3 regions of the Streptomyces sp. NBC_01264 genome follow, and region 1 is predicted to be linked to each of the others. Evidence: predicted binding sites of a transcription regulator. Region 1 holds the regulator's gene; each other region holds the start of a gene.
What was found. Region 1 encodes HrcA, which represses chaperone genes, less so after heat shock. Its sites were predicted from a motif close to TTNGCACTCNGNNNNNCNGAGTGCNAA; they were not measured.

Region 1 (9,473 bases):
CATCGCCCGCGAGACCATCCGCGCCATCCGCAAGGACGTCCTCGCCAAGTGCTACGGCGGTGACATCTCCCGTAAGCGGAAGCTGCTGGAGAAGCAGAAGGAAGGCAAGAAGCGCATGAAGATGGTCGGCTCCGTGGAGGTCCCCCAGGAGGCCTTCATCGCCGTCCTGTCCAGCGACGAGTCCGGCGGCAAGAAGAAGTAGCCGCGACGTCATCACAGACGTCATCGGCGACGTCATTGGATACGAAGCAGATGTGAAGCAGGCCCCCGCGCTCCGGCGCGGGGGCCTCTTCACATCCGGTCCCGCATCCGGCCGCGGACCGGAATGCGCGGTCGCGGGCCGGTCGCGGGCGTCCGCTTCGTTATGAATCGGCGGCCCAGGGGCCCTTACGCGCCAGGCGGAGGGCCCCTAGTCTGATCACTGCTCGATGGTTACTCGCCAGTTACAAGCCCTGTACATGCCCTGCCGCGTGGTCCGGAGGATGTCCGTGAGCGACACACAGACCTTGATCGAGAACCGCCCGCCCACCGTGGCGACCCTCTTCCTGGAGCGTGTCGCCGCCACGCCGAACACCGAGGCCTACCGCTACCCGGTCCCCGCCGCGGATGGCAAGGGCGGCCCGGACGACTGGAAGTCCCTCAGCTGGGGACAGGCCGCCGAGCGGGTTTTCGCCATCGCGGCCGGACTCGTCGAGCTCGGGATCCAGCCGGAGCAGCGCGTCGCGCTGGCCTCCAACACCCGGGTCGAGTGGATCCTCGCGGACCTCGGCGTGATGTGCGCCGGCGGCGCCGTGACCACCATCTACCCGAGCACGAACGCCGAGGAATCGGCGTTCATCCTCTCCGACTCCGAGAGCCGGATCCTGATCGCCGAGGACGGTGCGCAGCTGGCCAAGGCCCGTGAGCGCCGCGCCGACCTGCCCGAGCTGGCGCACGTGGTGGTCGTCGAGGCCGCCGACGCGGTCCCGGCCGACGGCGACCCCGAGGGCTGGGTGCTCTCGCTGGCGGACCTGGAGGCGCGCGGCCGCGAGTACCTGGCCAAGCACCCCGAGGTGGTCAAGGAGCGGATCGCGGCCATCACCGCCGACCAGCTCGCCACCCTCATCTACACCTCGGGCACCACGGGCCGGCCCAAGGGCGTGCGGCTGCCGCACGACAACTGGTCGTACATGGCCAAGGCCACCGTGGCCACCGGCCTGATCACCAAGGACGACGTCCAGTACCTCTGGCTGCCGCTCGCGCACGTCTTCGGCAAGGTGCTGACCTCCGGCCAGATCGAGGTGGGTCACGTCACCGCCGTCGACGGCCGCATCGACAAGATCATCGAGAACCTGCCGATCGTCCAGCCGACCTACATGGCGGCCGTCCCGCGCATCTTCGAGAAGGTCTACAACGGGGTCGCGGCCAAGGCCAGGGCCGGCGGCGGCGCCAAGTACAAGATCTTCCAGTGGTCCGTCGGCGTGGCCCGCGAGTACGCCAAGGTCACCCAGGACAACTTCCGCCGCACCGGCCGGGCGAGCGCCCCGATGGGCCTCGCCGCCAAGCACAAGGTCGCCGACAAGCTCGTCTTCTCCAAGCTCCGCGAGGCCTTCGGCGGCAACCTGCGCGCCGCCGTCTCCGGCGCCTCCGCCCTCGCTCCCGAGATCGGCTACTTCTTCTCCGGAGCGGGCATCCACATCCTGGAGGGCTATGGGCTCACCGAGTCCAGCGCCGCCTCCTTCGTCAACCCGGGCGAGGCCTACCGCACCGGCACCGTCGGCAAGCCGCTCCCCGGCACTGAGGTCCGCATCGCCGACGACGGCGAGGTGCTGCTGCGCGGCCCCGGGATCATGCAGGGCTACCACGGGCAGCCCGAGAAGACCGCCGAGGTGCTGGAGGCCGACGGCTGGCTGCACACGGGCGACATCGGCGAGCTCTCCGCGGACGGCTACCTGCGCATCACCGACCGCAAGAAGGACCTGATCAAGACCTCGGGCGGCAAGTACGTCGCCCCGGCGGAGATCGAGGGACAGTTCAAGGCGCTCTGCCCCTACGTCTCCAGCATCGTCGTCCACGGCGCCGACCGGAACTTCTGCTCCGCCCTCATCGCCCTCGACGAGCCCTCCATCCTGGTCTGGGCCGCCGAGAGCGGCCTGGAGGGCAAGACGTACTCCCAGGTCCTGGCCGCGCCCGAGACGAACCGGCTCATCGAGACCTACGTCCAGACCCTCAACGAGGGCCTGCAGCGCTGGCAGACGGTCAAGAAGTTCCGCCTCCTGCCGCGCGACCTCGACGTGGAGCACGGGGACCTCACCCCGAGCCTCAAGCTGAAGCGGCCGGTCGTCGAGCGCGAGTTCAAGCACCTCATCGACGAGATGTACGAGGGCTCCCGCGAGAAGTAGCACCGGGCACCGCGCAGGACCGTAAACGACCTTGGGGCAGTGCGGGACAATGGGCCCATGCCTTCCGCACTGCCCGACGGTCAACCCATGCCCGAAGACGGCTCGCTGCCGCTCCACGCCCTCGCGGGAGCAGGCGAGCGGCCGCTCGGGTTCTACCTGCACGTTCCGTACTGCGCCACGCGCTGCGGGTACTGCGACTTCAACACCTACACGGCCACCGAGCTGCGGGGCACCGGCGGTGTGCTCGCCTCCCGGGAGAACTACGCCGACACCCTGATCGACGAGGTCAGGCTGGCGCGGAAGGTCCTGGGGGACGACCCCCGGGCCGTACGGACCGTGTTCGTGGGCGGCGGCACGCCCACGCTGCTGCCCGCCGGCGACCTCGTACGGATGCTCGCGGCGATCCGCGAGGAATTCGGGCTGGCCGAGGACGCCGAGGTCACCACCGAGGCCAATCCGGAGTCGGTGAACCCGGAGTACCTGGCGGAGCTGCGCGCGGGCGGCTTCAACCGGATCTCCTTCGGCATGCAGAGCGCGAAGCAGCACGTCCTGAAGGTCCTGGACCGTACGCACACCCCCGGGCGGCCGGAGGCCTGCGTCGCGGAGGCGCGGGCGGCGGGCTTCGAGCACGTGAACCTGGACCTGATCTACGGGACGCCGGGGGAATCGGACGAGGACTGGCGGGCGTCGCTGTCGGCGGCGCTGGGGGCCGGGCCCGATCACATCAGCGCCTATGCGCTGATCGTGGAGGAGGGCACCCAGCTGGCGCGGCGGATCCGGCGGGGCGAGGTCCCGATGACGGACGACGACGTCCACGCGGACCGGTACCTGATCCTCGACTCGGTGATGGCCGAGGCGGGGTACTCCTGGTACGAGGTCTCGAACTGGGCCACCTCCGAGGCCGGGCGGTGCCTCCACAACGAGCTGTACTGGCGCGGGGCCGACTGGTGGGGGGCCGGGCCCGGGGCGCACTCGCACGTGGGCGGGGTGCGGTGGTGGAACGTGAAGCATCCCGGCGCGTACGCGGCTGCGCTGGCGGAGGGGCGGTCGCCCGGGGCCGGGCGGGAGCTCCTCTCGGAGGAGGACCGGCGGGTGGAGCGGATCCTGCTGGAGCTCCGGCTCGTGGACGGGGTGCCGCTGTCCCTGCTGGTCCCTGCGGGCCTTGCCGCGGCCGGGCGGGCCCTGGCGGACGGTCTCCTCGAGGCGGGCCCGTACGCGGCCGGGCGGGCCGTCCTGACCCTCCGTGGGCGGCTCCTGGCCGACGCGGTGGTCCGGGACCTGGTCGACTGACCCCCTCCGGGGGCCTGGCCCTGCGGGGCTACGCCGTCACGTGGTCGATCAGGTGCTCCACCGCTCCCAGGAGGGTCGGCTCCAGGTCCTTGTACGAGGTCACGCGGGACAGGATGTGCTGCCAGGCGGCTCCGGTGTTCTCCGGCCAGCCCAGGGCGCGGCAGATGCCCGTCTTCCAGTCCTGGCCGGGCGGGATCACCGGCCAGGAGGGGATGCCCAGGGCCGAGGGTTTCACCGCCTGCCAGACGTCCACGTACGGGTGGCCCACGATCAGGACGTGCGGGGAGGTCACCGCGGCGGCGATGCGGGACTCCTTGGAGCCCGGGACCAGGTGGTCCACCAGGATGCCCAGCCGGGCGTCGGCCGCGGGGGCGAAGTCGGCGACGACGGCAGGGAGGTCGTCGATGCCCTCCAGGTACTCCACCACGACGCCCTCGATCCGCAGGTCGTCGCCCCAGACCCGTTCGACCAGTTCGGCGTCGTGGCGGCCCTCCACGTAGATCCGGCCCGCCCGGGCCACCCGCGCACGGGCCCCGGGCACGGCGAGGGAGCCCGAGGCCGTACGGGCCGGGGCGGACGGCCCCCGGGGCGGGCGGGTCAGGGTCACCACCGCGCCGTCCAGGAGGAAGCCGCGGGGTTCGAGGGGGAAGACGCGGCGCTTGCCGAAGCGGTCCTCCAGGGTGACCGTGCCCGCCTCGCAGGCGACCACCGCGCCGCAGAAGTCCGTACCCGCCACCTCGACCACCAGGTCCGGATCGGCCGGTACCTCGGGGACGGGCTTGGAGCGCTTCCACTGCGGGGTCAGGTCGGGGGAGTACTCGCGCATCCGGCCGAGGGTAGGAGAGCGGGCCGGTTCAGCGGCCCGACACGCCGAAGCGGGCGGCCAGTGTGTCGCGTTGGGCACGTACGAAGGCCGCGTCGACCACCGCTCCGTGACCCGGCACGTACAGAGCGTCGTCCCCGCCCAGGGTGAGGAGGCGGTCCAGGGCCGCCGGCCACTGCCGGGGCGTCGCGTCCGGGCCGGCCTGCGGCTCGCCCGACTCCTCGACGAGGTCGCCGCAGAAGACCACCTCGCGCGCGCCGGGCACGAAGGCGGCCAGATCGTGCCGGGTGTGCCCCGGGCCCACGTTCGCCAGCAGCACCTGCACCCCGCCCAGGTCGAGCGTCCACTCGCCCGACACCAGGTGCCGGGGGATCACCAGCAGGTCCGCCGCCTCGGCCGCCTCGGCCTCGGCCAGGCCGTGCCGGACCGCGTCGGCCCGCAGCTCGTCCCGGCTCACGGAGAGCAGGGCGTCCAGCCCGACCGGGCCGTACACCTCCGCCCCCGCGAACGCCGCCCCGCCCAGAACGTGGTCGAAATGTCCGTGTGTGAATGCGAGATGGGTCACGCGGCGCCCCGCCAGCCGCTCCGCCTCGGCCCACACCAGCGCGCCTTCCCGCAGGGAGGACCCGGGGTCGATCAGGAGGGCCGAATCCTCGCCCACCACCAGTCCCACGGTGCAATCCCACACCGGCAGGCGCTTTCGGCCGGCCCGTTCGGTGAGTCGTTCCCAGCCCGCCTCTTCCCAACGCACGTCCATGCCGCGACGCTACCTTGGCGGGCCGCCCTTGCTAGGGGTGTACCACCCCGCCGTACACTGGCCGGGGGATCTCTGGCACTCGAACGCCCGGAGTGCCAGCAGGCAGGAGCCTGCCGAAGCCACGAACGACGGAAACGATGGAGGTGTGCGCGCGATGCTCAGCGATCGCAGACTCGAAGTGCTGCGCGCCATCGTCCAGGACTACGTCGGGACGGAGGAGCCGGTCGGCTCCAAGGCGCTCACCGAGCGGCACCGGCTCGGCGTCTCGCCCGCCACCGTGCGCAACGACATGGCCGTGCTGGAGGACGAGGGCTACATCGCCCAGCCCCACACCAGCGCCGGCCGGATCCCCACCGACAAGGGCTACCGCCTCTTCGTCGACAGGCTGGCGGGGGTCAAACCGCTCTCGACGCCCGAGCGCCGGGCCATCCAGAACTTCCTCGACGGGGCCGTCGACCTCGACGACGTCGTCGGCCGTACCGTGCGGCTGCTCGCGCAGCTGACCCGGCAGGTCGCCGTCGTCCAGTACCCCTCGCTCACCCGGTCCACCGTCCGGCACGTGGAACTGCTCTCGCTGGCCCCGGCCCGCCTGATGCTCGTCCTCATCACGGACACCGGCCGGGTCGAGCAGCGGCTCGTCGACTGCCAGACCCCCTTCGCGGACACCTCGCTCGCGGACCTGCGGGCCCGCCTCAACAGCCGTGTCGTCGGCCGCCGGTTCACCGACGTGCCGCCGCTGGTGAAGGACCTTCCGGAGTCCTTCGAGAACGAGGACCGGGTGACGGTGAAGGCCGTCCTCGACACCCTTCTCGAAACGCTGGTCGAGGAGGCGGAGGAGCGGCTGATGATCGGCGGCACCGCCAACCTCACCCGCTTCGGACACGATTTTCCCCTGACGATCAGGCCGGTGCTCGAAGCGCTGGAGGAGCAGGTCGTGCTCCTCAAGCTGCTGGGCGAGGCCAATGAGTCGGGAATGGCCGTAAAGATCGGGCATGAGAACGCCTACGAGGGACTGAACTCCACGTCCGTCGTCTCGGTCGGCTACGGTTCGGGCGGCGAAGCAGTCGCCAAACTCGGCGTGGTCGGACCGACCCGCATGGACTACCCCGGAACGATGGGAGCGGTACGCGCAGTGGCACGTTACGTCGGACAGATCCTGGCGGAGTCGTAAGTGGCCACGGACTACTACGCCGTTCTCGGCGTGCGCCGCGACGCATCGCAGGACGAGATCAAGAAGGCATTCCGGCGGCTCGCACGCGAGCTGCACCCGGATGTGAACCCCGATCCCAAGACGCAAGAGCGTTTCAAGGAGATCAACGCCGCCTACGAGGTCCTCTCGGACCCGCAGAAGAAGCAGGTCTTCGACCTCGGCGGCGACCCCCTGTCCTCCGCGGGCGGCGGCGGGGCCGGCGGCTTCGGAGCGGGTGGCTTCGGCAACTTCTCCGACATCATGGACGCCTTCTTCGGTCAGTCCTCGCAGCGCGGACCGCGCTCGCGGACCCGCCGCGGCCAGGACGCCATGATCCGCCTCGACCTGGAACTGGACGAGGCGGCCTTCGGCACGACCAAGGACATCCAGGTCGACACGGCCGTCGTCTGCACCACCTGCTCCGGTGAAGGCGCCGCCCCCGGCACCTCGGCGCAGACCTGCGACATGTGCCGCGGCCGCGGTGAGGTCTCGCAGGTCACCCGGTCCTTCCTGGGCCAGGTCATGACCTCGCGCCCCTGCCCGCAGTGCCAGGGCTTCGGCACCGTGGTCCCGACCCCGTGTCCCGAGTGCGCGGGCGACGGCCGGGTCCGCTCCCGCCGCAGCCTCACCGTCAAGATCCCGGCCGGCGTCGAGAACGGCACCCGGATCCAGCTCGCGGGCGAGGGCGAGGTCGGCCCCGGCGGCGGCCCCGCCGGTGACCTGTACGTGGAGATCCACGAGCTGCCGCACCCGACCTTCCAGCGGCGCGGGGACGACCTGCACTGCACGGTCACCATCCCGATGACCGCGGCGGCCCTGGGCACCAAGTGCCCGCTGGAGACGCTGGACGGCCTGGAGGAGATCGACATCCGGCCCGGCACCGGGTCCGGGCAGGCGATCCCGCTGCACGGGCGCGGCGTCACCCACCTGCGCGGTGGCGGGCGCGGCGACCTGATCGTGCACGTCGAGGTCACCACCCCGGGCAAGCTGGACCCGGCGCAGGAGGACCTGCTGCGCCAGCTGGCCAAGCTGCGGGGCGAGGAGCGGCCGATGGGCCAGTTCGCGCCGGGTCAGCAAGGCCTGTTCAGCCGTCTGAAGGACGCCTTCAACGGGCGCTGAGCGACGCCTTCGACGGGCGCTGAGCAGCGTACGAGAACACCTGCGAGCCCGGTCCGGGGATGCCCCGGACCGGGCTCGCGGCATGCGGGGCGGCAGGGCGGCGGCGGTATTCGGGCACCCCGGGGAACGGGACTATGCCAGGCGAATGCCGTGATTCGGTCCCGTGAGCGGGACATGGCACGATGCAGCTCATGTCCTCCGCACCGAACGGTCTCTTCGCGTACCCGATCGTGCAGGCGCCCATGGCGGGCGGCGCGTCCTGCCCGCCGCTCGCGGCCGCCGTGTGCGAAGCGGGGGCACTGGGCTTCCTCGCCGGCGGCTACAAGACCGCCGACGGCATGTACCAGGAGATCAAGCGGCTGCGGGCGCTCACCCGCCGCCCCTTCGGCGTCAACCTCTTCCTGCCGCAGGCCTCCCACGCGGACCCGGCCGCCCTGGAGGCCTACCGCGGGCACCTCGCCAGCGAGGCCTCCTGGTACGAGATCTCCCTCGCCGACGAGGACATCATCGGCACCATCGACGACGGCTACGACGCCAAACTGGCCATTCTCATCGAAGACCCGGTACCCGTCGTCTCCTTCACCTTCGGCCTGCCCTCGCCCGCGGCCTTCACCTGCCTGCGCAAGGTCGGTACGTACACGATCGCCACCGTCACCTCCGTCGAGGAGGCCCGCGCCGCCCAGGCGGCCGGCGCCGACGCCGTCTGCGTCCAGGGGGTGGAGGCGGGCGGCCACCAGGGCACCCACCGCGACGACCCGCAGGGCGACGGAACCGCCGGAGTCGGCCTGCTCGCGCTCGTCGCGCAGGTGCGCGAGGCCGTGGCCCTCCCGATCATCGCGGCGGGCGGCCTGATGCGCGGCTCGCAGATCGCCGCGCTGCTCGCCGCGGGCGCGGAGGCCGCGCAGCTCGGCACGGCCTTCCTGGCCTGCCCGGAGTCCGGCGCGCACCCCCTGCACAAGAAGGCCCTGACCGACCCGCTGTTCGTCCGGACGGAGCTGACCCGGGCCTTCTCGGGACGGCCGGCCCGCGGACTGGTCAACCGGTTCATGCGCGAGCACGGCCCGTACGCCCCGGCCGCGTACCCGCAGGTCCACCACCTGACCGCGCCGCTGCGCAAGGCCGCCGCGGCGGCCGGGGACCCGCAGGGCATGGCCCTGTGGGCGGGCCAGGGGCACCGGCTGGCGCGGGCCCTGCCGGCCGGGGAGCTGGTGGAGGTGCTCGCGGCGGAACTCGGCGCGGCGCAGAACGCGTTGAAGGCAATGCAGATGAGGAGTGCGTCATGACCGCCCCGGTGTTCGTGGTCGAAAAGGTTCCCGCGGGACCGGAGTTCGTCCTGGACGGTTCCGAAGGCCGCCACGCGGTCTCCGTGAAGCGGCTGGGGCCCGGCGAGGCCCTCGTGCTGACCGACGGCCGGGGAGGCTGGGCCGAGGCCGTCGTGACGGCCGCCGAGGGCAAGGACCGCCTCGTCGTCTCCGTGTCCGGGGCCTTCGAGGAGCCGGAGCCGGCCGTACGGATCACCGTCGTCCAGGCGCTGCCCAAGGGCGACCGGGGCGAGGTCGCCGTCGAGACCATGACGGAGACCGGCGTCGACGCGATCGTGCCCTGGCAGGCCTCGCGCTGCATCACCCAGTGGCGCGGCGACCGGGGAGCCAAATCCCTCGCGAAGTGGCGGGCCACCGCCCGGGAGTCGGGCAAGCAGTCCCGCCGGGTCCGCTTCCCCGAGGTCGCGGAGGCACTGTCCACCAAGCAGGTGGCGGCGCTGCTCGCGGAGGCCGCCCTCGCGGTGGTCCTGCACGAGGACCGGGACGCACCCTCGGGCGCGCTGGCCATCGCGGAACTGCCGGCCGCCGGCTCCATCGTCCTGGTCGTCGGACCCGAGGGCGGGGTCTCCCCGGACGAACTGGCCGCCTTCGC
Region 2 (9,473 bases), 1.1 Mb from region 1:
TCCGAGCTCGACAAGCGCGACGACGGCCTCGACCAGACGCTCGCCAAGGTCATGCGGGTGCTGCTGGACTGGGCGGAGCGGCAGTTCCTCGCGATGGGGCGCGCGGCGGACGCCCGTGAGCTCGCGGTCGCCCTGATCGCCTCGTACCAGGGCATCTCCCTGCTCACGAACACCTTCCGCGATCCGCAGCTGATGGCTTCGGAGGGGCGGCGGCTGGAACGCTGGATCGACTCGCTGGCCTGAGCGGGCGGTGCGGCTGCGCGGGCGAAGTCCCCCTTACCGCTGCGCGGGGCCGGGCCGCGGCTGCGACGCCTCTGCCGCTGCGCGGAGCTTGTCCCCTACCCGCCCTTCCACCGTTCCCCGGGCCAGCCCGGACCCGCGCCTCAAACGCCGGCGGGGCTGGGAGGGCCCCGGGCTGCGCCCGGACCCCCTGGGGCTCCGCCCCAGACCCCGGTCCTCAAACGCCGGACGGCTGGAAAACCAAACCCCGGCCGGAGCTGAAGTGTCCCCAGGCCGGGACTGAGCTGTCCCCCGGCCGGGGTCGGGGGCTGCGGGGCCAGGGCCGGGGACGGGGGCGGGGTGGGGTGTTGGCCGGGACGTAAAGCGTGATTTGTGGCGCACAAAGAAGCCACAACTATCGAACGTCGGGGACAAGGCGCCTAAATCATGCAGTCCAGGCCAACACCCCACCCCGCCCCCGGCACCGGCCCCCCACCGCAGCCAACCCGCCGCACCGGCCAACCCCAGCCCCGCCGGCGTTTGAGGCGCAGGGGTCCGGGGACTGGTCCCCGGCAACGGCGCCGCCGCACCAAGACAGCCGCGGCGGCTCAGCCCACCCCTCGCGCCGCCGCGATGAAGGCCCGGATGAGATCCGGGGACTTAACCCCCCGCTCGCTCTCCACACCGCTGGAGACGTCCACACCCCAGGCACCGGTGACCGCAACGGCCTCCCCCACGTTGCCCGGGGTCAGCCCGCCCGCCAGCAGCCAGCGGCCCTCGGGGGCCGTGAACTCCGCCGAGCCCCAGTTCCACGGCTTGCCGGAGCCGGGGTCCGGGGCGTCGAGGAGCAGCAGGTCCTCCCCGTACTCCCCGCAGCGCGACACGGGCCGCGCCGTCGCCCGCAGCAGGGTGCGTCCCTCCGCGCGCAGCGCCGCGAAGTCCTCCGGGCCCTCCTCGCCGTGCAGCTGCACGCCCCGTACGCCGCTCTCCTCGGCGAAGCGCCGCACCTCGGCGACGGACTGCCCCCGGAACACCCCCACGGTGAGCACCCCGTCGGGCACGTGCCCGATGAGCTCCCGCGCCGTCCCGGCGTCGACCGTACGCGGGCTGCCGGGCGCGAACACGAACCCGACGGCGTCGGCCCCGGCGGCCACGGCCACCTCGACGTCCCGGGCGGTCTTCAGACCGCAGATCTTCACAAAGGGATCGCTCATGTCGCCAGTCAACCAAAGGCCCCCGATCGGTGGTGATCCGTCTCGGCACCCGGGCGCGACCGCCCACGCGCCGCTAGCCTGGAACCAGGCTCACGCCCAGTACACGGCACGCCACGCCACGCGGAGGACGACGGTGACGATCATGATCGACCGGGCCACACCCATAGAGGCGACGTATCCACCGTCATTCGAGACTCTCCTGCACACGGTCGCGGAGATGGACACACCAGTCGGCTTCAAGGCCGAGCTCATCCGGGGGAAGATCGTCGTGTCGCCGTTCTCCACGCTGCGCTACCTGCGCAGCATGCGTGCGCTTCGTGAGCAGCTCAAGGCCCATGCTCCCGAGGGGTACATCACCGAGACCTCGCCCATCCTCTTCCGGTTCCCCGCCGCAGAGCGAGCCTACGGACCCGACCTGTTCGTCGCAGACGAGGCTGCCTTCGACGAGGAGGGCCGTCACGCGGACAGTGCGGCCCTGTCCCTGGTCGCCGAGTTCACTTCCGTATCCACCACGGACGCGGACTGGAACGAAAAGCTGGAAGTGTACGGCCGGCTGGTCCCCGTGTATCTGGTCGTCGACATGCAGGAGAAGGAGATCACCTGCTTCTCGGACCCCTCGCCGCACGGTTACCGCTTCCGTAAGACGGTGTCTTTCGGCAAGGACCTGCACGTGCCCGAGCCCTTCGACTGCACCGTCGACACCTCCACGTTCTGAAACGCCCGAGGGCGACCCCCCCTCCGTCAGGAGAGGATGCCGCCCTCGGTACGTACTACGTGGTGCGAACAGCCGATCTACCTACGGGCCGGAGCCCGGGGGTGGATCAGAAGTCCATGTCGCCGCCCGGCATGCCGCCACCGGCAGCCGCGCCGGCCTTCTCGGGCTTGTCGGCGATGACGGCCTCGGTGGTGAGGAAGAGGGCCGCGATGGACGCCGCGTTCTGCAGGGCGGAGCGGGTGACCTTCGCCGGGTCGATGATGCCCTCGGCGATCATGTCGACGTACTCGCCGGTCGCGGCGTTCAGGCCCCAACCGATCTGCAGGTTGCGGACCTTCTCCACGACGACGCCACCCTCGAGACCACCGTTGACGGCGATCTGCTTGAGCGGGGCCTCCAGCGCGAGCTTGACGGCGTTGGCGCCGGTCGCCTCGTCGCCGGTGAGCTCCAGCTTGTCGAAGACCGAGGAGGCCTGCAGCAGGGCCACGCCGCCACCGGCGACGATGCCCTCTTCGACGGCCGCCTTCGCGTTGCGAACGGCGTCCTCGATGCGGTGCTTGCGCTCCTTGAGCTCGACCTCGGTCGCGGCGCCGGCCTTGATGACCGCGACACCGCCGGCGAGCTTCGCCAGGCGCTCCTGCAGCTTCTCGCGGTCGTAGTCCGAGTCGGAGTTCTCGATCTCGGCGCGGATCTGGTTGACGCGGCCCTGGACCTGGTCGCTGTCACCGGAGCCGTCGACGATGGTCGTCTCGTCCTTGGTGATGACGACCTTGCGGGCGCGGCCGAGCAGGTCGAGACCGGCGTTCTCGAGCTTGAGGCCGACCTCCTCGGAGATGACCGTGCCGCCCGTGAGGATGGCGATGTCGCCGAGCATGGCCTTGCGACGGTCACCGAAGCCCGGGGCCTTGACGGCGACGGACTTGAAGGTGCCGCGGATCTTGTTGACGACGAGGGTGGAGAGCGCCTCGCCCTCGACGTCCTCGGCGATGATCAGCAGCGGCTTGCCGGACTGCATGACCTTCTCCAGGAGCGGCAGCAGGTCCTTGACCGAGCCGATCTTGGAGTTGACGATCAGGATGTACGGGTCGTCGAGGGACGACTCCATGCGCTCCATATCGGTGGCGAAGTACGCCGAGATGTAGCCCTTGTCGAAGCGCATGCCCTCGGTGAGCTCGAGCTCCAGGCCGAAGGTCTGCGACTCCTCGACCGTGATGACGCCTTCCTTGCCGACCTTGTCCATGGCCTCGGCGATGAGCTCGCCGATCTGGGTGTCGGCGGCGGAGATGGAGGCCGTCGAAGCGATCTGCTCCTTGGTCTCGACATCCTTGGCCTGCGCCAGCAGGGCGGCGGAGACGGCCTCGACGGCCTTCTCGATACCGCGCTTGAGGGCCATCGGGTTCGCACCGGCGGCCACGTTGCGCAGGCCCTCGCGGACGAGCGCCTGGGCGAGAACGGTGGCGGTGGTCGTACCGTCGCCGGCGACGTCGTCCGTCTTCTTGGCGACTTCCTTGACCAGCTCGGCGCCGATCTTCTCGTACGGGTCCTCGAGCTCGATCTCCTTGGCGATGGAGACACCATCGTTGGTGATCGTGGGGGCGCCCCACTTCTTCTCAAGGACGACGTTGCGACCCTTGGGGCCAAGGGTGACCTTGACGGCGTCGGCGAGCTGGTTCATCCCACGCTCGAGGCCGCGGCGGGCCTCCTCGTCGAACGCAATGATCTTGGCCATCTGAAGTGGTCCTCCCGGACAGCGGTGGATTGCTCCCGGACCGCGCCCGCGCCCGCGACGGACGGCCTGCGTGCCCGGCGGTTCCTGCCCACCGGACCCTGCGGGCCTCACCGACCCGGTCCTCGAATATCAGCACTCTCACCCGGAGAGTGCTAACGCCAATGATTAGCACTCGACCCCCCCGAGTGCAAGCGGCTTCGGGCAACCCGGGATGAACACCCGGACGCCGCAAGGGCCCGGGAGCCGCCACGCACGAGGGGCCCCCATCCCGTGTCCAGGATGTGGGCCCCTCGTACATATGCCGTTGTGCCGTTGTGCCGTCGTGCGCGGCCGCTGTGCGTGACCGCGTACGTGTCGGTGGTCGATCGCGGTCGGACTAGCCGGCGGCGAGCTTGACCATATCCGCCTGCGGACCCTTCTGGCCCTGCGAGATCTCGAACTCGACCCGCTGACCCTCTTCAAGGGTGCGGTACCCGTCCATCTGGATGGCGCTGTAGTGGACGAACACATCCGCACCACCGTCGACCGCGATGAAGCCGTAGCCCTTCTCCGCGTTGAACCACTTGACGGTGCCCTGAGCCATGCCTAACTCCCCTATTACTGGCCCTTGCGCGGGACCGCACTTCGCGATCCCGGGTCAGAACTTGCGCCGGAACGCCTCGACCGGGGCTGAATGTATCCGCACGGCTGCTGTCTGCAACAGGTCATTCCGACGAGAATTCTGGACACGGCAAAAGATTGAAATAGGGTGAAAACCCGGAATATTCCTGGGCAACTCGGGCCGGACAAACCACACCAAGGGCCCATAGCGCACTTGCATGTTGACTCAATGTCAACCCTCCCGCGGCCCGCTCATATGCGGCGGGCAAGAACAGCGGAGGGGACTTCCCCAACTCTACCGCGCCCAACCCAGCAGAATTGCCCCCTCCGTTTGGTAACGGAGGGGGCAATTCAGTTACTGCGAGGTCTTACGAAGGCCGCACGACGGCCGTACGAGGGCTGCCGGAAGGTTCAGCAGCCGCCCGCGACGGCGGGGATGATCGAGATGCCGGCGCCGTCCGGGGTGGACGTCTGCAGTCCGCCCTCGAAGCGCACGTCGTCGTCGTTGACGTAGACGTTGACGAAGCGGCGCAGCTTGCCCTGGTCGTCCAGGACGCGCGCGGCGATGCCGGGGTGGTTGGCCTCCAGCGACTGGATGACCTCTTCGAGGGTCGCGCCCTCGGCGGCGACCTCGGCCTGGCCGCCGGTGTAGGTGCGCAGGATGGTGGGGATGCGGACGTTGACGCTCATGGCGCTACTGCCTTTCCGGTGTGCAGGGAGAAAGAGATCAGGCCAGGTTGGCGGCGCGGAACGCGTCCAGGCTGGGGCGGATGGTGGCGGTCTGGCCACCACCTTCGGCCACCGCCTCCAGGGTCTTGAGGCCGTCACCGGTGTTCAGGATCACGGTGGTCAGCGTGGGGTCGAGCTGCCCGTTCTCGACGAGCTTCTTCGTCACTCCGACGGTCACGCCGCCCGCGGTCTCGGCGAAGATGCCCTCGGTCTGGGCGAGGAGCTTGATGGCCTCGACGACCTGCTCGTCGTTGACGTCCTCGACGAACCCGCCGGTGCGGCGCGCGATGTCCAGGACGTACGGGCCGTCCGCCGGGTTGCCGATGGCCAGCGACTTGGCGATGGTGTTCGGCTTCTGCGGGCGCACCACCTCGTGACCGGCCTTGAAGGCGGTCGAGACGGGCGAGCAGCCCTCGGCCTGGGCACCGAAGATCTTGTACGGCTTGTCCTCGACGAGGCCGAGCTTGATCAGCTCCTGCAGACCCTTGTCGATCTTCGTGAGCTGCGAGCCGGACGCGATCGGGATGACGATCTGGTCGGGCAGCTGCCAGCCGAGCTGCTCGCAGATCTCGTATGCCAGGGTCTTGGAGCCCTCGCCGTAGTACGGGCGCAGGTTGACGTTGACGAAGCCCCAGCCCTCGCCCAGCGGGTCGCCGATGAGCTCGGAGCAGAAGCGGTTGACGTCGTCGTAGTTGCCCTCGATGCCGACCAGGTCGCCACCGTAGACACCGGCCATGACGACCTTGCCCTGCTCCAGGTCGTGCGGGATGAACACGCAGGAGCGGAAGCCGGCACGGGCGGCCGCGGCGCCGACGGCGCCGGCCAGGTTGCCGGTGGAGGAGCAGGACAGGGTGGTGAAGCCGAAGGCGCGGGCGGCCTCGACGGCGATGGCCACGACGCGGTCCTTGAAGGAGTGCGTCGGGTTGCCGGAGTCGTCCTTGACGTACAGCTTGCCGGTGACGCCGAGCTCCTTGGCCAGGTTGGCCGCGTCCACGAGCTTGGTGAAGCCGGGGTTCAGGCTCGGCTTGGAGGCCACGTCCGCCGGGACGGGCAGCAGCGGCGCGTAGCGCCAGATGTTGTTCGGGCCGGCCTCGATGGCGGCGCGCAGGGCTTCCGGGTCACCGAGGGGCAGCTCGTAGGCGACTTCGAGCGGTCCGAAGCACTCGGCGCAGGCGAAGATCGGGCCGAGCTCGAAGCGGGTACCGCACTCACGACAGGAAAGGCCGGTGGCGGGACCGAGATCGACAGAGGTGCTCGAAACAGTGGTTTCGGCAGAGGTTGCGACAGACTGTGCAGCCATGATGGCGAGGCCCTTTCTCCTCATCTTCCCCATGGCGCACTTCGCCATGAGACGGAATTGGCACCTTCCCTAGCCGGGGACCTCGCTGCGGCGCTGGAATGCGCGATCGCGAGACCGACTGGAGGGTTGCCGGGGCTTCAACGGGCCGTGTCCCTCTGCCCCTCTGGATGAGCGGTATGGCACCGGCACACGCGCTCTATGGCGCGCCGGTGCGTTTGTACGCGGGCCCCCCGGCATGCGGTGGGCCATCGCGTTGTTCAAGACTGTAACCGAAGGTCCGGGGGGTTGAGACAGCCGTCCGAACCGCGAGATGGATCACAATTCGGTCCAAACCAGTGAACGATCAGTGAAGAACCAGGGAGTGCTGAAGGTGCTGGAAGAGGTGGAGCGCTGGTTGGCAGACCGCTCCTGGTCCGCCGCCGACCGACCGCTCGGCCAGCTGCTTTCCGCCAAGCGGGCAGCGGGGAACACGGTGAGCGTGGTGTTGCCGGCGCTGAACGAGGAGGCGACGGTCGGCGCGATCGTCGAGGTGATCCGGCGCGATCTGATCGAGGGCCTGCCGGTGCCGCTGGTGGACGAGCTCGTCGTGATCGACTCGGGCTCCACGGACCGCACTGCGGAGGTCGCCGCCAAGGCCGGGGCCCGGGTGGTGCACCGCGACGAGGTCCTCCCGCGGATCCCGGCGCTCCCCGGCAAGGGCGAGGTGCTGTGGCGCTCGCTGCTGGCCACCACCGGGGACATCGTCTGCTTCGTGGACGCCGACCTGCGCGATTTCTCGGCCGCCTTCGTCTCGGGGATCGTCGGCCCGCTGCTGACCGATCCGGACGTGCGGTTCGTCAAGGCGATGTACGACCGCCCCCTGGGCCAGGAGTTTGAGGGCCTCTCCTCCGCCAAGGCCCACGGCCAGGGCGGCCGGGTCACGGAGCTGGTGGCCCGTCCCCTGCTCAACCTGCACTGGCCGCAGCTGGCCGGCTTCGTCCAGCCGCTGGGCGGCGAGTACGCCGTACGCCGCGAGCTGCTGGAGCGGCTGCCGTTCCCCGTGGGCTACGGGGTCGAGCTGGGGCTGCTGGTGGACGCGCTGCACACGGCCGGGCTGGACGCACTGGCCCAGGTGGACGTGGGCGTCCGGCTGCACCGCCACCAGGACGGCCAGGCCCTGGGCCGGATGGCCGCGGCGATCTACCGCACGGCGCAGGTCCGGCTCTCGCGCGGACACCTCGTACGCCCCGAGCTGACGCAGTTCGAGCGCGGCCCGGAGGGGTTCGTACCGCACACCTACGCGGTGGACACCGAGGAGCGGCCTCCGATGCGGGACATCGAGGAGTACGCGCGCCGTCGCGTGGCGTAACGTCCGATCCATCCCCTATCGGGCTAATTTCCCCCTCATGGGGTTCATACGTTTCAGACATGCCAGAACTGCCAGACATGTATCCAGACATGTCTGGGGATCCGCCCTCGCGGTGGCCGGCGGCGCGGCGCTGCTGCTCGGCTCGCTGAGCGGACCGGCCGCCGCGGAGGTGGTCTCCCCCTTCGAGAAGGCTACGACGAGGCGCTCTACGGGGACTTCGTCACGGTCGGCAACACGGTGATGGGGTGCCCCCAGGCACCGCCCGCCGAGGCCGCCGAGTGCGCCGAGTGCGCCGAGTGCGCCGAGGTCCAGCGCGGCGGGGGCACGAAGAACAACAACGACTTCGTCGCCCGCCCGGTGGACGCGGCCGGACTGGGGACCCCCACGGGCACCTCCGGCAGTGCCCGGCTCACCGTGCCCCCGGGCGCGCAGGTGGCGTACGCGCGGCTCTTCTGGGGCGGCAACAACGGCACCTACAAGCTCGGCTCGAACCTCATCAAGCGCTGCGACGTCTCCGGCGGGGACGCGGTCCCCGGTCCCGGCGAGCCGCTGACCACCCGCCCGGTCATCAAGGTCGGCTCGGCCGCCGCCCGCCCGGCGACCCTGTCGAACATGGTCGAGGACCCGCCGCGGACGGGCGGCCCGCACTACTACACGGGCGAGTCCGACGTCACCGCCGCCTTCGCGGACGTGGCCATCGGCTCCCCGGTGACCGTCGCCGTGGGCAACGTCTGGGCCCCGCGCGGGCGAGGCTGCGTGGCCGGCTGGTCCCTGACGGTCGTGTACGCGTACCCCGGACCGAACGAGCACGCGCCCGAACGGCGCAACGTCTACGTCTACGGCGGCCACGCGCTCCAGCGCTCGGCCGACCCCGACACCACGGTCCGTGTCAAGGGCTTCTACCGCACCGGCGACGGCCCGGTCCGGGCGAGCGCGACGGCGTACGAGGGCGACCGGAGCACCAAGGGCGACCAGTTCCGGGTGAACGGCGCGAACATCGCCGACCCCGCCAACGGGGCGACCGACAACTTCTTCACCAGCTCGGCCGACGGCTCGCTGGAGCCGAAGCACGCCAACAACCTGAGCATCGACGCGAAGTCCTTCGACGTCCCGGCGACGGCGCTGCCGCCCGGGGCCACCGCCGCCGACCTGACGTTCCGCACGCGCGGGGACACGTACGTCATCTCGCAGTTCGCGCTGGCCGTGCCGGTGCCGGACCTGGAGGTGAGGAAGACCGCCTCGCCCGCGAAGGCGGTCGCGCCCGGTGACACGGTGACCTACACGATCACCGCGAAGAACATCAGCAGCCTGGACTACCCGGACGCGAAGCTGACGGACGACCTCACCGAGCTGCTGGACGACGCCGCCTTCGACGGGGTGGTGACGGCGGACCTCGGCTCGGCCGCGTACACGGCGCCGAAGCTGACCTGGACGGGCGACGTCCCGAAGGGGAAGACCGCGACGATCACCTACGAGGTGAAGGTCAACGACCCGCTGACCGGCGACGGCAAGCTGACGAACCACGTGGTCGCGCAGAGCGGCCGCACCAACTGCGAGGACGACTCGAAGGACCCGGCCTGCGCACCGGCCCCGCCGGTGATCACACCCCCGGACCCGTC
Region 3 (9,473 bases), 2.4 Mb from region 1:
ATGACGGTATGCCCTATTTGGCGGCTTTCCTTCCGTTTGGCGCATGTCTGAGGCTAGATTCCCAATGAGTCATATTTACATCTACTACGACAGTAGGTGTGGAGACATGGACCGTATCCGCCTCAGTACCGGCACCAAGAGGACTACCAATGGCAGATTTCTCCCGCCTCCCCGGACCGAACGCCGACCTCTGGGACTGGCAGCTGCTGGCTGCCTGCCGCGGGGTCGACAGCTCCCTCTTCTTCCACCCGGAAGGCGAGCGGGGCGCGGCCAGGAGCGCGCGCGAGACCTCGGCTAAAGAGGTCTGCATGCGCTGCCCGGTGCGTTCTGAATGCGCCGCGCACGCACTCGCCGTCCGCGAGCCCTACGGGGTGTGGGGCGGCCTCACCGAGGACGAACGCGAAGAACTGATGGGCCGCGCCCGCCATCGCCTGATCCCGGCGACGACCGCGATCGGACCGAGCACGCCGATCGCCCCGCACTGACCGGGCTCCACACGAAACGACCGAAGGAACGTTTCTCCGATCTCTGATCCCCGAACCGGACCGGGCTGCCACCCGACCGGCCGTACCGCCGTACGGTTCTTCGCGTGGCGGCCCCGTCCGGCGCCGGGTCCGGCCACCCCACCCCCGGCCACCCGGCCCAGCGATGCCGGGCCGGCACCGGTCGGCCGTCAGCGCCGGGCGGCCCGCTCCAGCTGGTCCAGGGTCGCGGCAACCGCCGGGACCCGGGCCAGGTCGGGCAGGGTCAGCGCGACGACCTCCCGCTCGACGGCCGGTTCCACGACGAGGGTGCTCACGCCCTTGGCCCGTACGGACTCCACCGCGAGCTCCGGCAGCACCGCGACCCCGAGCCCGGCCCCGACCAGGCCGACCACGGCCGGGTAGTCGTCGGTGGCGAAGTCGATGCGCGGGGTGAAACCGGCGGCCTCGCACACCTCCACCAGATGGCGGCGGCAGCGCGGACAGCCCGCGATCCAGGGCTCGTCGGCCAGCTCGGCGATGCCCACCCGCTCCGCACCCGCCAGCCGGTGCCCCTCGGGGACCAGTCCGACGAGCCGGTCGGTCAGCAGCGGCCGGACCACGAGGTCCTCCCACTCCGCCGCCGATCCGGAGGCGCCGTCGTAGCGGAAGGCCAGCGCGAGATCGCAGTCCCCCTCGCGCAGCATCTCCACCGAACGCGGCGGCTCCGCCTCGACCAGCGAGATCCGGGTCCCCGGATGCTCGGCGCGCATCGCCGCGAGCGCGGTCGGCACCAGGGTGGAACTGCCGCTGGGGAAGGAGACCAGCCGGACCCGTCCGGCCCGCAGCCCGGCGATGGCCGCGACCTCCTCCTCCGCCGCCGTCAGCCCGGCGAGGATCCCGGCGGCATGGCGGACCAGCGCCTCACCTGCCTGGGTGAGGCGCATTTCGCGCCCGGTGCGGATCAGCAGGGGGGTGCCGGCGGACTGCTCCAGCGCCTTCATCTGCTGGGATACGGCCGGCTGGGTGCAGCCGAGCTCGCGGGCGGCGGCGGAGAAGGACCCGGTTCCGGCGACAGCGCGCAGAACTCGGAGATGACGTGCCTCGATCACCCTTCGAGCATAAGGGGTGCTTTGATGCCGGCGCGAATAATCCCCGGCTGCTTTGAGACCATTCGGCTAGCGTGGTGCCATGCATCTGATCTCCGTGAACCTCGGCCGCGCGACGGCCGTCGACCACACCGACGCCCCGGACGGACTGACCGGTCACGGCAAGATCCCCGCGCCTGGCCCCGTACGGGTCTTCGCGCCGGGCCCCAAGGGCGTCGGTGCGAGCGGTGTAGAAGGGGACGACGTCTGCCACCTGCGCCATCACGGCGGGGACCACCAGGCCGTGTACGCCTACGCCCGCGAGGACCTGGACTGGTGGGAGCGCGAGCTCGGCCGCGAACTGCCCGGCGGGATCTTCGGCGAGAACTTCACCACCTCCGGCCTCGACGTGAACGGCGCGCTGCTCGGCGAGCGCTGGCGGGTCGGCCCCGACCTCGTCCTGGAGGTGGCCTCGGCGCGCATCCCGTGCCGGACCTTCCAGGGGATGCTCGGTGAGAAGGCCTGGGTCAAGCGGTTCACCCAGGAGGCCCGGCCGGGGGCCTACTTGCGGGTCGTCCAGGAGGGCGCGGTCTCCCCCGGCGACACCGTCGAGGTCGTGCACCGTCCGGAGCACGAGGTGACGGTGGAGTTCTGGTTCCGCGCCTTCACCACCGAGCGGGACCTGCTGCCGCGCACCCTGGCGGCGGGTGACGCGCTGGAGCCGGAGGCTCGGGACAGGGCGCTGGCCCACGTGGAGAAGTACGGGAAGCGGGACGACTAGGTTGCGCCTATGACGACTGCGTTGATTACGGGATCCACGGCGGGCATCGGCGCCGCCTTCGCCCGGCGGCTCGCCGCCCAGGGGCACAACCTCGTCCTGGTGGCGCGGGACACCAAGCGCCTCGGGGAGCAGGCCACCGAACTGCACGACCGGCACGGGATCGAGGCCGAGGTGCTGGCCGCCGACCTCTCCACCGAGGAGGGCATCACGGCGGTCGAGGAGCGCCTCGCCGACCGCAAGCACCCGGTGGACCTGCTGGTGAACAACGCGGGCTTCGGCAACAAGGGCCGCTACCTCGAAGTTTCCATGGCCGACGAGCTGACCATGCTGAAGGTCCACATCGAGGCCGTGCTGCGGCTGACCTCGGCGGCCGTGGAGCCGATGCGCTCGCGCGGGCGCGGCGGCGTGATCAACGTGGCCTCGGTGGCGGCCTTCCTGCCGCGCGGCACGTACGGGGCGAGCAAGGCCTGGGTCGTGCAGTTCACCCAGGGCGCGGCCAAGGACCTGACCGGCTCCGGCGTACGGCTGATGGCGCTGTGCCCGGGCTTCGTGCGCACCGAGTTCCACGAGCGGGCCGGCATGGGCACGGACAACATCCCCGGCTGGATGTGGCTCGACGCCGACAAGCTGGTGGCCGCGGCGCTGGCCGATCTGGCGCGGGGCAGGACGGTGTCGATCCCGGACCCGCGGTACAAGGCGCTGATGGGCGTGGTGAAGCTGACCCCGCGGGGGCTGCTGGGCGGGATGTCCTCGCGTACGGGGCGCAAGTACGGGCCCCAGTGACCTGTGCGTAAACACGGCATATGGGTGAAATCTCCCTAGACTGGATGTGTCCCATCCAGCGCGGGAGGCGACGCGATGACATTCGTACAAGTGATCGACTACGAGACCAAGCGCTTCGACGAGATGAACAGTCTCATCGACCGCTATGCCGAGCAGACCGCCGGCAAGCGCACGGTCACCCACACCCTCATCGGCAGGGACCGCGACTCCAGGACGCACTACGTGGACCTCGTCGAATTCCCCTCGTACGAAGAGGCCATGAGGAACTCTCAGCTCCCGGAAACCGACCGGATGTTCCAGGAGATGGTGGCACTGTGCGAGGGCATGCCGAAGTTCATGAACCTCGACGTGGTCCGTGACGAGTACCTCAACAAGCTCGTCGTCAACCGCTTCCTCGAGGAGGTCGTGGGCAAGGGCAACTTCGACGTCATCGAGGAGTGCGTCGCCGCCGACTACGTCACCCACGACATCATGGAGAGCGCCGGCGAGGGCAACGGCCGCGAGGGCATCCGCAAGACCGTCGGCATGTGGCGGGGCTCCTTCGACATGACCTTCGACATGACGCGGCAGATCGCCGAAGGCGACTGCGTCACCACCCTGTGGGACTGGAAGGGCACGCACAAGGGCGAGTTCATGGGGGTCGCGCCGACCGGCAGGGAATTCACCATGTCGGGCTCTACGACCTGCCGGATCGAGAACGGCCAGATCGCCGAGGACTGGTGGTATTACGACGCCCCGGGCCTGATGCGCCAGATGGGCATGATGCCCGGCTAGCAGACGGGAAAGCCCCGGTCACCACCGCTTGGCAGCGGTGGTGACCGGGGCTTTGCCGTACTTACTGCTTACCGCTTACTGACGAGGTCAGTGGCTGTGGCCGTGGCCACCGTGGCCGTGACCGGCGTCGCCCTCGTCGTCGGCCGGCTTCTCGACGACCAGGGTCTCGGTCGTGAGCAGCAGCGACGCGATGGAAGCGGCGTTCTCCAGGGCGGAGCGGGTGACCTTGACCGGGTCGATGACGCCGGCCTTGACCAGGTCGCCGTACTCGCCGGTGGCGGCGTTGAAGCCCTGGCCCTTCTCGAGCTCGGCGACCTTCGAGGTGATGACGTAGCCCTCGAGGCCGGCGTTCTCGGCGATCCAGCGCAGCGGCTCGACGGCGGCGCGGCGCACGACCGCGACACCGGTGGCCTCGTCGCCCGTCAGGCCGAGGTTGCCCTCGAGCACCTTCACGGCGTGGACGAGAGCGGAGCCACCGCCGGAGACGATGCCCTCCTCGACCGCGGCGCGGGTCGCCGAGATGGCGTCCTCGAGACGGTGCTTCTTCTCCTTGAGCTCCACCTCGGTGGCGGCGCCGACCTTGATGACGCAGACGCCACCGGCGAGCTTCGCCAGGCGCTCCTGCAGCTTCTCGCGGTCCCAGTCCGAGTCGGTGGACTCGATCTCGGCCTTGATCTGGTTGACGCGGCCGAGGACCTCGTCGGAGGAGCCGCCACCGTCGACGATGGTGGTGCTGTCCTTGGAGATCGTGACGCGGCGGGCGGAGCCCAGTACGTCCAGACCGGCCTGGTCGAGCTTGAGGCCGACCTCCTCGGCGATGACGGTGGCACCGGTGAGGGTGGCCATGTCCTGCAGCATCGCCTTGCGGCGGTCACCGAAGCCGGGCGCCTTGACGGCGACGGCGTTGAAGGTGCCACGGATCTTGTTGACGACGAGGGTGGAGAGCGCCTCGCCCTCGACGTCCTCGGCGATGATCAGGAGCGGCTTGGAGGCGCCGGCCTGGATGACCTTCTCGAGCAGCGGCAGGAGGTCCTGGATGGAGGAGATCTTGCCCTGGTTGATCAGGATGTACGGGTCATCGAGGATGGCCTCCATACGCTCCTGGTCGGAGACCATGTACGGGGACAGGTAGCCCTTGTCGAAGGCCATGCCCTCGGTGAACTCGAGCTCCAGGCCGAAGGCGTTGGACTCCTCGACGGTGATGACACCGTCCTTGCCGACCTTGTCCATCGCCTCGGCGATGAGGTCACCGACCTGCTGGTCCTGCGCGGAGAGCGCGGCCACGGCGGCGATGTCGGACTTGTCCTCGATCGGACGGGCGGTGGCGAGGAGCTCGTCGGAGACGGCCTTGACCGCGGCGTCGATGCCCTTCTTCAGGGCGGCCGGGGAAGCACCCGCGGCGACGTTGCGCAGACCCTCGCGGACCAGCGCCTGCGCCAGGACGGTGGCGGTGGTGGTGCCGTCACCCGCGACGTCGTTGGTCTTGGTCGCGACCTCCTTGACGAGCTGCGCGCCAAGGTTCTCGTACGGGTCGTCGAGCTCGACCTCACGCGCGATGGTGACACCGTCGTTCGTGATGGTGGGAGCGCCGAACTTCTTGTCGATGACGACGTTGCGGCCCTTGGGGCCGATCGTCACCTTGACGGTGTCGGCAAGCTTGTTGACGCCACGCTCAAGGGCGCGACGGGCGTCCTCGTCAAACTTGAGAATCTTCGGCATGGGAGCGGTTCAGCCCTCTCGTTGCTATCCCCGGCCGCTCACCGCGACCGCCTGTCTAGAACGAGCTACGCCCCTCGCCGCCCGGCATCAGCAGGGGTGACCAGGGGCGTAGCTCAAAGCAAAACTGGAGAAGTGATTACTTCTCGACGATCGCGAGCACGTCGCGGGCCGAGAGGACGAGGTACTCCTCGCCGTTGTACTTCACTTCGGTGCCGCCGTACTTGGAGTACAGGACGACGTCGCCGACGGTGACGTCCAGCGGGAGACGCTGGCCGTCCTCGAAGCGACCCGGGCCCACCGCGAGGACGACGCCCTCCTGGGGCTTCTCCTTCGCGGTGTCCGGGATGACCAGGCCAGAGGCCGTGGTCTGCTCGGCGTCGAGCGGCTGGACCACAATGCGGTCCTCGAGCGGCTTGATGGCAACCTTGGAGCTGGTGGTCGTCACGATCTGACCTTCCGCTTCGGAGATCCGGAGTTAACTGTCTGGGTGGCGACCTTGTCGATCCGTCGTCGCGGGTGCCGGATCAACCTGTCGCAGTGTTGGCACTCACCGGGGGCGAGTGCCAGACGCGAGACTATTCCGGGGATTAGCACTCGGTCAAGCGGAGTGCCAGAACGCGCCGCTGGTTTCGCAGCGGGGACCGCCTGCGCGGCGGTGCCGCCGGGGACCAGTCCCCGGACCCCTGCGCCTCAAACGCCGGCGGGGCTGGGGTTGGCCTGCGCGCGGGTTGGCTGCGGTGGGGGGCCGGTGCCGGGGGCGGGGTGGGGTGTTGGCCTGGACTGCATGATTTAGGCGCCTTGTCCCCGACTTCGATAGTTGTGGCTTCTTTGCGCGCCACAAATCACGCTTTACGTCCCGGCCAACACCCCACCCCGCCCCCGTCCCCGGCCCTGGCCCCGCAGCCCCCGACCCCGGCCGGGGGAGACAGTTCAGTCCCGGCCGGGGGGGGCATTCGGTCCCGGCCGGGGGACATTTGGCCCCGGCCGGGGTTGGTCTTTTCAGCCGTCCGGCGTTTGAGGACCGGGGTCTGGGGCGGAGCCCCAGGTCTTTTCAGCCCGTCCGGCGTTTGAGGACTGGGTCCGGGCTGGCCCGGGGAACGGTGGAAGGGCGGGTAGGGGACTTCGCCCCGCAGGGCCCACCCGCACCCGCCCACCGGGCCCCGCGCCGGGACGGCGGCGGCGGCCCCGCCGGGGCACCGCCGGCCGGAGGCTGGCGTAGCGGCGCGAAGCCCGGGAGGCCCGCCAGGGCCGAGCGGTGCGAGCGGCCGCATCGAGGAGGTGTGCGGCCGCGTCGAGAAGGGTTGGCGCCCGGTATGTGACGCTTGGGGCATGCGGATCCTGGTCGTCGAAGACGAAGTCAGCCTCGCCGATTCACTGCGGCGCGGCCTCTCCGCCGACGGCCACTGGGTCGACCTCGCCCACGACGGCCACCGCGGCCTGGACCTGGCGCTCACCGGAGGCCCGTACGACGTCGTCCTCCTCGACCTGATGCTCCCCGGCCTCTCGGGCTACGAGATCTGCACCCGGATGCGGTCCCACGGCGTAGCCACCCCCGTGCTGATGCTGACCGCCAAGGACGGCGAGTACGACGAGGCCGAGGGCCTGGACTCGGGTGCGGACGACTACCTGACGAAACCGTTCTCCTTCGTCGTCCTCGCCGCCCGCCTCCGCGCGCTCACCCGCCGCACCGCCACCGCCGCCGCCTCCGCCCGGACCCGCGTCCTCCAGGCCGGCGACCTCGTCCTCGACGCCCAGGGCCGCCGCTGCCGGAGGGGCACGCACGAGATCGAGCTGACCGCCCGTGAGCTCGGCGTCCTGGGCTGCCTGATGGAGCAGCCCGGCCGGGCCGTCCCCAAGCAGGACATCCTCGACGAGGTCTGGGACACCCCGCGCGGCATCGACCCGAACATCGTCGAGGTCTACGTCTCCTCGCTCCGCCGGAAGATCGACGCCCCGTTCGGGCGCCGCTCGATCCTCACTGTGCACGGCACCGGCTACCGGATGGCCCCCGACGGTGGCTGAGGCCGCACCCCGCCGGCCCCGCCGGCCCCGCCGCCTCGGCAGTCTCCGCGCCCGCGGCGCCGCGGCCGCCGCCCTCGCGATGGCCGCCGTCCTGGCCGCCGGCGGGCTGTGGCTCTACACCCTGCTGCGCGCCAACCTCATCGAGAACACCACCGGCCGCACCGAGCTGGCCGCCCGCAAGGTGGCCGCCCAGTACGACACCGGGAGCCTTCCGCCCGCCGGGCGGCTGCCCGTGCCCGAGGGCGGGGTCGACCTGGTCCTCGTACGGAACGCGGCCGGGACGGTCGTGGCCACCAGCGGGGACCTGAAGGACACCCCGGAGCTGACGGAGCTGCGCCCCGCGCCCGGCCAGGACGTGCGGTCGGCCGTGCTGCCGCCCGCGCGCCCCGGCGCACAGCGGCGCGTGGTGGTCGCCGTGGACGCGCCCGGCCCGCCGGGGGCGCACGACCCGCACACCGTCTACGCCGCGACCGTGCTCGGCGACGTCGACGACGCCAACCGGGCCGTCGCGCTCGGGCTGCTGGCCGGCGCGCCCCCGCTGATCCTCTTCTCTGCGGCCCTGGCCTGGTGGGTGACGGGCCACGCGCTGCGCCCGGTCACCGCGATCCGCACCGGGCTGGCGGCGGTCACCGGGAGCGAGCTGGACCGGCGGGTCCCGGACCCGGGCGGCGCCGACGAGATCGCGCAGCTGGCCCGGACCGTCAACGACACCCTCGACCGCCTCGAGCGCAGCGACGCCCGGCAGCGGCAGTTCACCGCCGACGCCTCGCACGAGCTGCGCAACCCCCTCGCGGCCGTCCGGTCCCGGCTGGAGGTGGCGCTGCGGGACCCCGACCGGGAGTCGGTGGCGGCCGCACTGGCCGATACCGAGCGGCTGCAGGGCATCGCCGCCGACCTGCTCCTGCTGGCCCGGCTGGACGGTGGGCCGGCGCCGCGCACCGAGCCGGTGGACCTCGCGCTGCTGGCCGCCGAGGACGCGGCGCGGCGCCCCGGGCCCCGGGTTCCGCTCCGGCTGGACGCGCGGGGTCCCGTACCGGCCGCCGGGGATCCGGAGCGGCTGGAGCGGGCGCTGGCGAACCTGGTGGACAACGCCTTGCGGTACGCCCGTACCGGGGTCGTGGTGCGGGCCTCGGCCGAGGACGGCTGGGCCCTGCTGGAGGTCACGGACGACGGGCCGGGCATCCCGGAGGCCGACCGGGACCGGGTCTTCGAGCGGTTCGTACGGCTGGACGCGGACCGGGGCCGGGCCAGTGGCGGCACCGGTCTGGGGCTGGCCATCGCCCGGGAGATCGCCCGGGCGCACGGCGGTGACGTACGCGCGCTCCCGGCGCCCGCCGGGGGCGCCCGCATGGTGCTGCGCGTGCCGGGGCGCGCGGCTTCCTGAAGGCCGTTTCAGGAGCCTCAGGATTCCTTCAGCCGCGCTCCCGCAGCATCGGCAAGATGAGTGCCCACCGCAGGAAGCCCAAGGAACCCCGGACCCAGGCCCCCGCACCCCACGGCCGCGGGCGCTCCCGCCGCGCCCGCCTCACCCGCACCCTGCTGGCGGCCGGCTGCGCCCTGGTGGTGCTCGCGGGGGCGACCGCCTGGTACCTGTACGACGACCTCGCCTCCAGCATCGGCAGCTCCAAGGCCCTGGACGGCGCCGAGAAGTCGAAGCACGGCGATGTGAACATCCTGCTGATGGGCCTGGACAGCCGCCGGGACCAGAACGGCGAGGACCTCCCGCCGGCGATCCTCGAGAAACTGCACGCCGGCGCGAGCTCCGAGGTCGGCGGCTACAACACCAACACCCTGATCCTGCTGCACGTCCCGGGTGACGGGAGCAAGGCGAAGGCCTTCTCGGTG

Region 2: groL (chaperonin GroEL) is a predicted target of HrcA. The motif match lies at 4,043-4,069, and genes of this name have one in related genera.
Region 3: groES (co-chaperone GroES) is a predicted target of HrcA. The motif match lies at 6,194-6,220, and genes of this name have one in related genera.

The regions. Positions count from the first base shown of each region.
Region 1 is NZ_JAPEOX010000001.1:3,511,351-3,520,823, reverse strand. It holds gene lepA (translation elongation factor 4) at 1-202, shown strand, start outside; gene OG435_RS16315 (AMP-dependent synthetase/ligase) at 489-2,381, shown strand; gene hemW (radical SAM family heme chaperone HemW) at 2,439-3,671, shown strand; gene OG435_RS16305 (DUF3097 domain-containing protein) at 3,700-4,497, opposite strand; gene OG435_RS16300 (MBL fold metallo-hydrolase) at 4,526-5,251, opposite strand; gene hrcA (heat-inducible transcriptional repressor HrcA) at 5,406-6,422, shown strand; gene dnaJ (molecular chaperone DnaJ) at 6,423-7,559, shown strand; gene OG435_RS16285 (nitronate monooxygenase) at 7,751-8,842, shown strand; gene OG435_RS16280 (16S rRNA (uracil(1498)-N(3))-methyltransferase) at 8,839-9,473, shown strand, end outside.
Region 2 is NZ_JAPEOX010000001.1:4,603,820-4,613,292, forward strand. It holds gene OG435_RS21285 (TetR/AcrR family transcriptional regulator) at 1-243, shown strand, start outside; gene OG435_RS21290 (phosphoribosylanthranilate isomerase) at 828-1,433, opposite strand; gene OG435_RS21295 (Uma2 family endonuclease) at 1,651-2,148, shown strand; gene groL (chaperonin GroEL) at 2,255-3,877, opposite strand; gene OG435_RS21305 (cold-shock protein) at 4,254-4,460, opposite strand; gene OG435_RS21310 (ubiquitin-like small modifier protein 1) at 4,889-5,167, opposite strand; gene thrC (threonine synthase) at 5,205-6,530, opposite strand; SAM riboswitch class I at 6,524-6,680, opposite strand; gene OG435_RS21320 (glucosyl-3-phosphoglycerate synthase) at 6,877-7,854, shown strand; gene OG435_RS21325 (hypothetical protein) at 8,095-9,473, shown strand, end outside.
Region 3 is NZ_JAPEOX010000001.1:5,871,926-5,881,398, reverse strand. It holds gene OG435_RS27680 (WhiB family transcriptional regulator) at 150-485, shown strand; gene OG435_RS27675 (LysR family transcriptional regulator) at 674-1,573, opposite strand; gene OG435_RS27670 (MOSC domain-containing protein) at 1,653-2,330, shown strand; gene OG435_RS27665 (SDR family NAD(P)-dependent oxidoreductase) at 2,340-3,113, shown strand; gene OG435_RS27660 (ester cyclase) at 3,189-3,887, shown strand; gene groL (chaperonin GroEL) at 3,975-5,606, opposite strand; gene groES (co-chaperone GroES) at 5,743-6,051, opposite strand; gene OG435_RS27645 (response regulator transcription factor) at 6,936-7,628, shown strand; gene OG435_RS27640 (sensor histidine kinase) at 7,621-9,012, shown strand; gene OG435_RS27635 (LCP family protein) at 9,069-9,473, shown strand, end outside.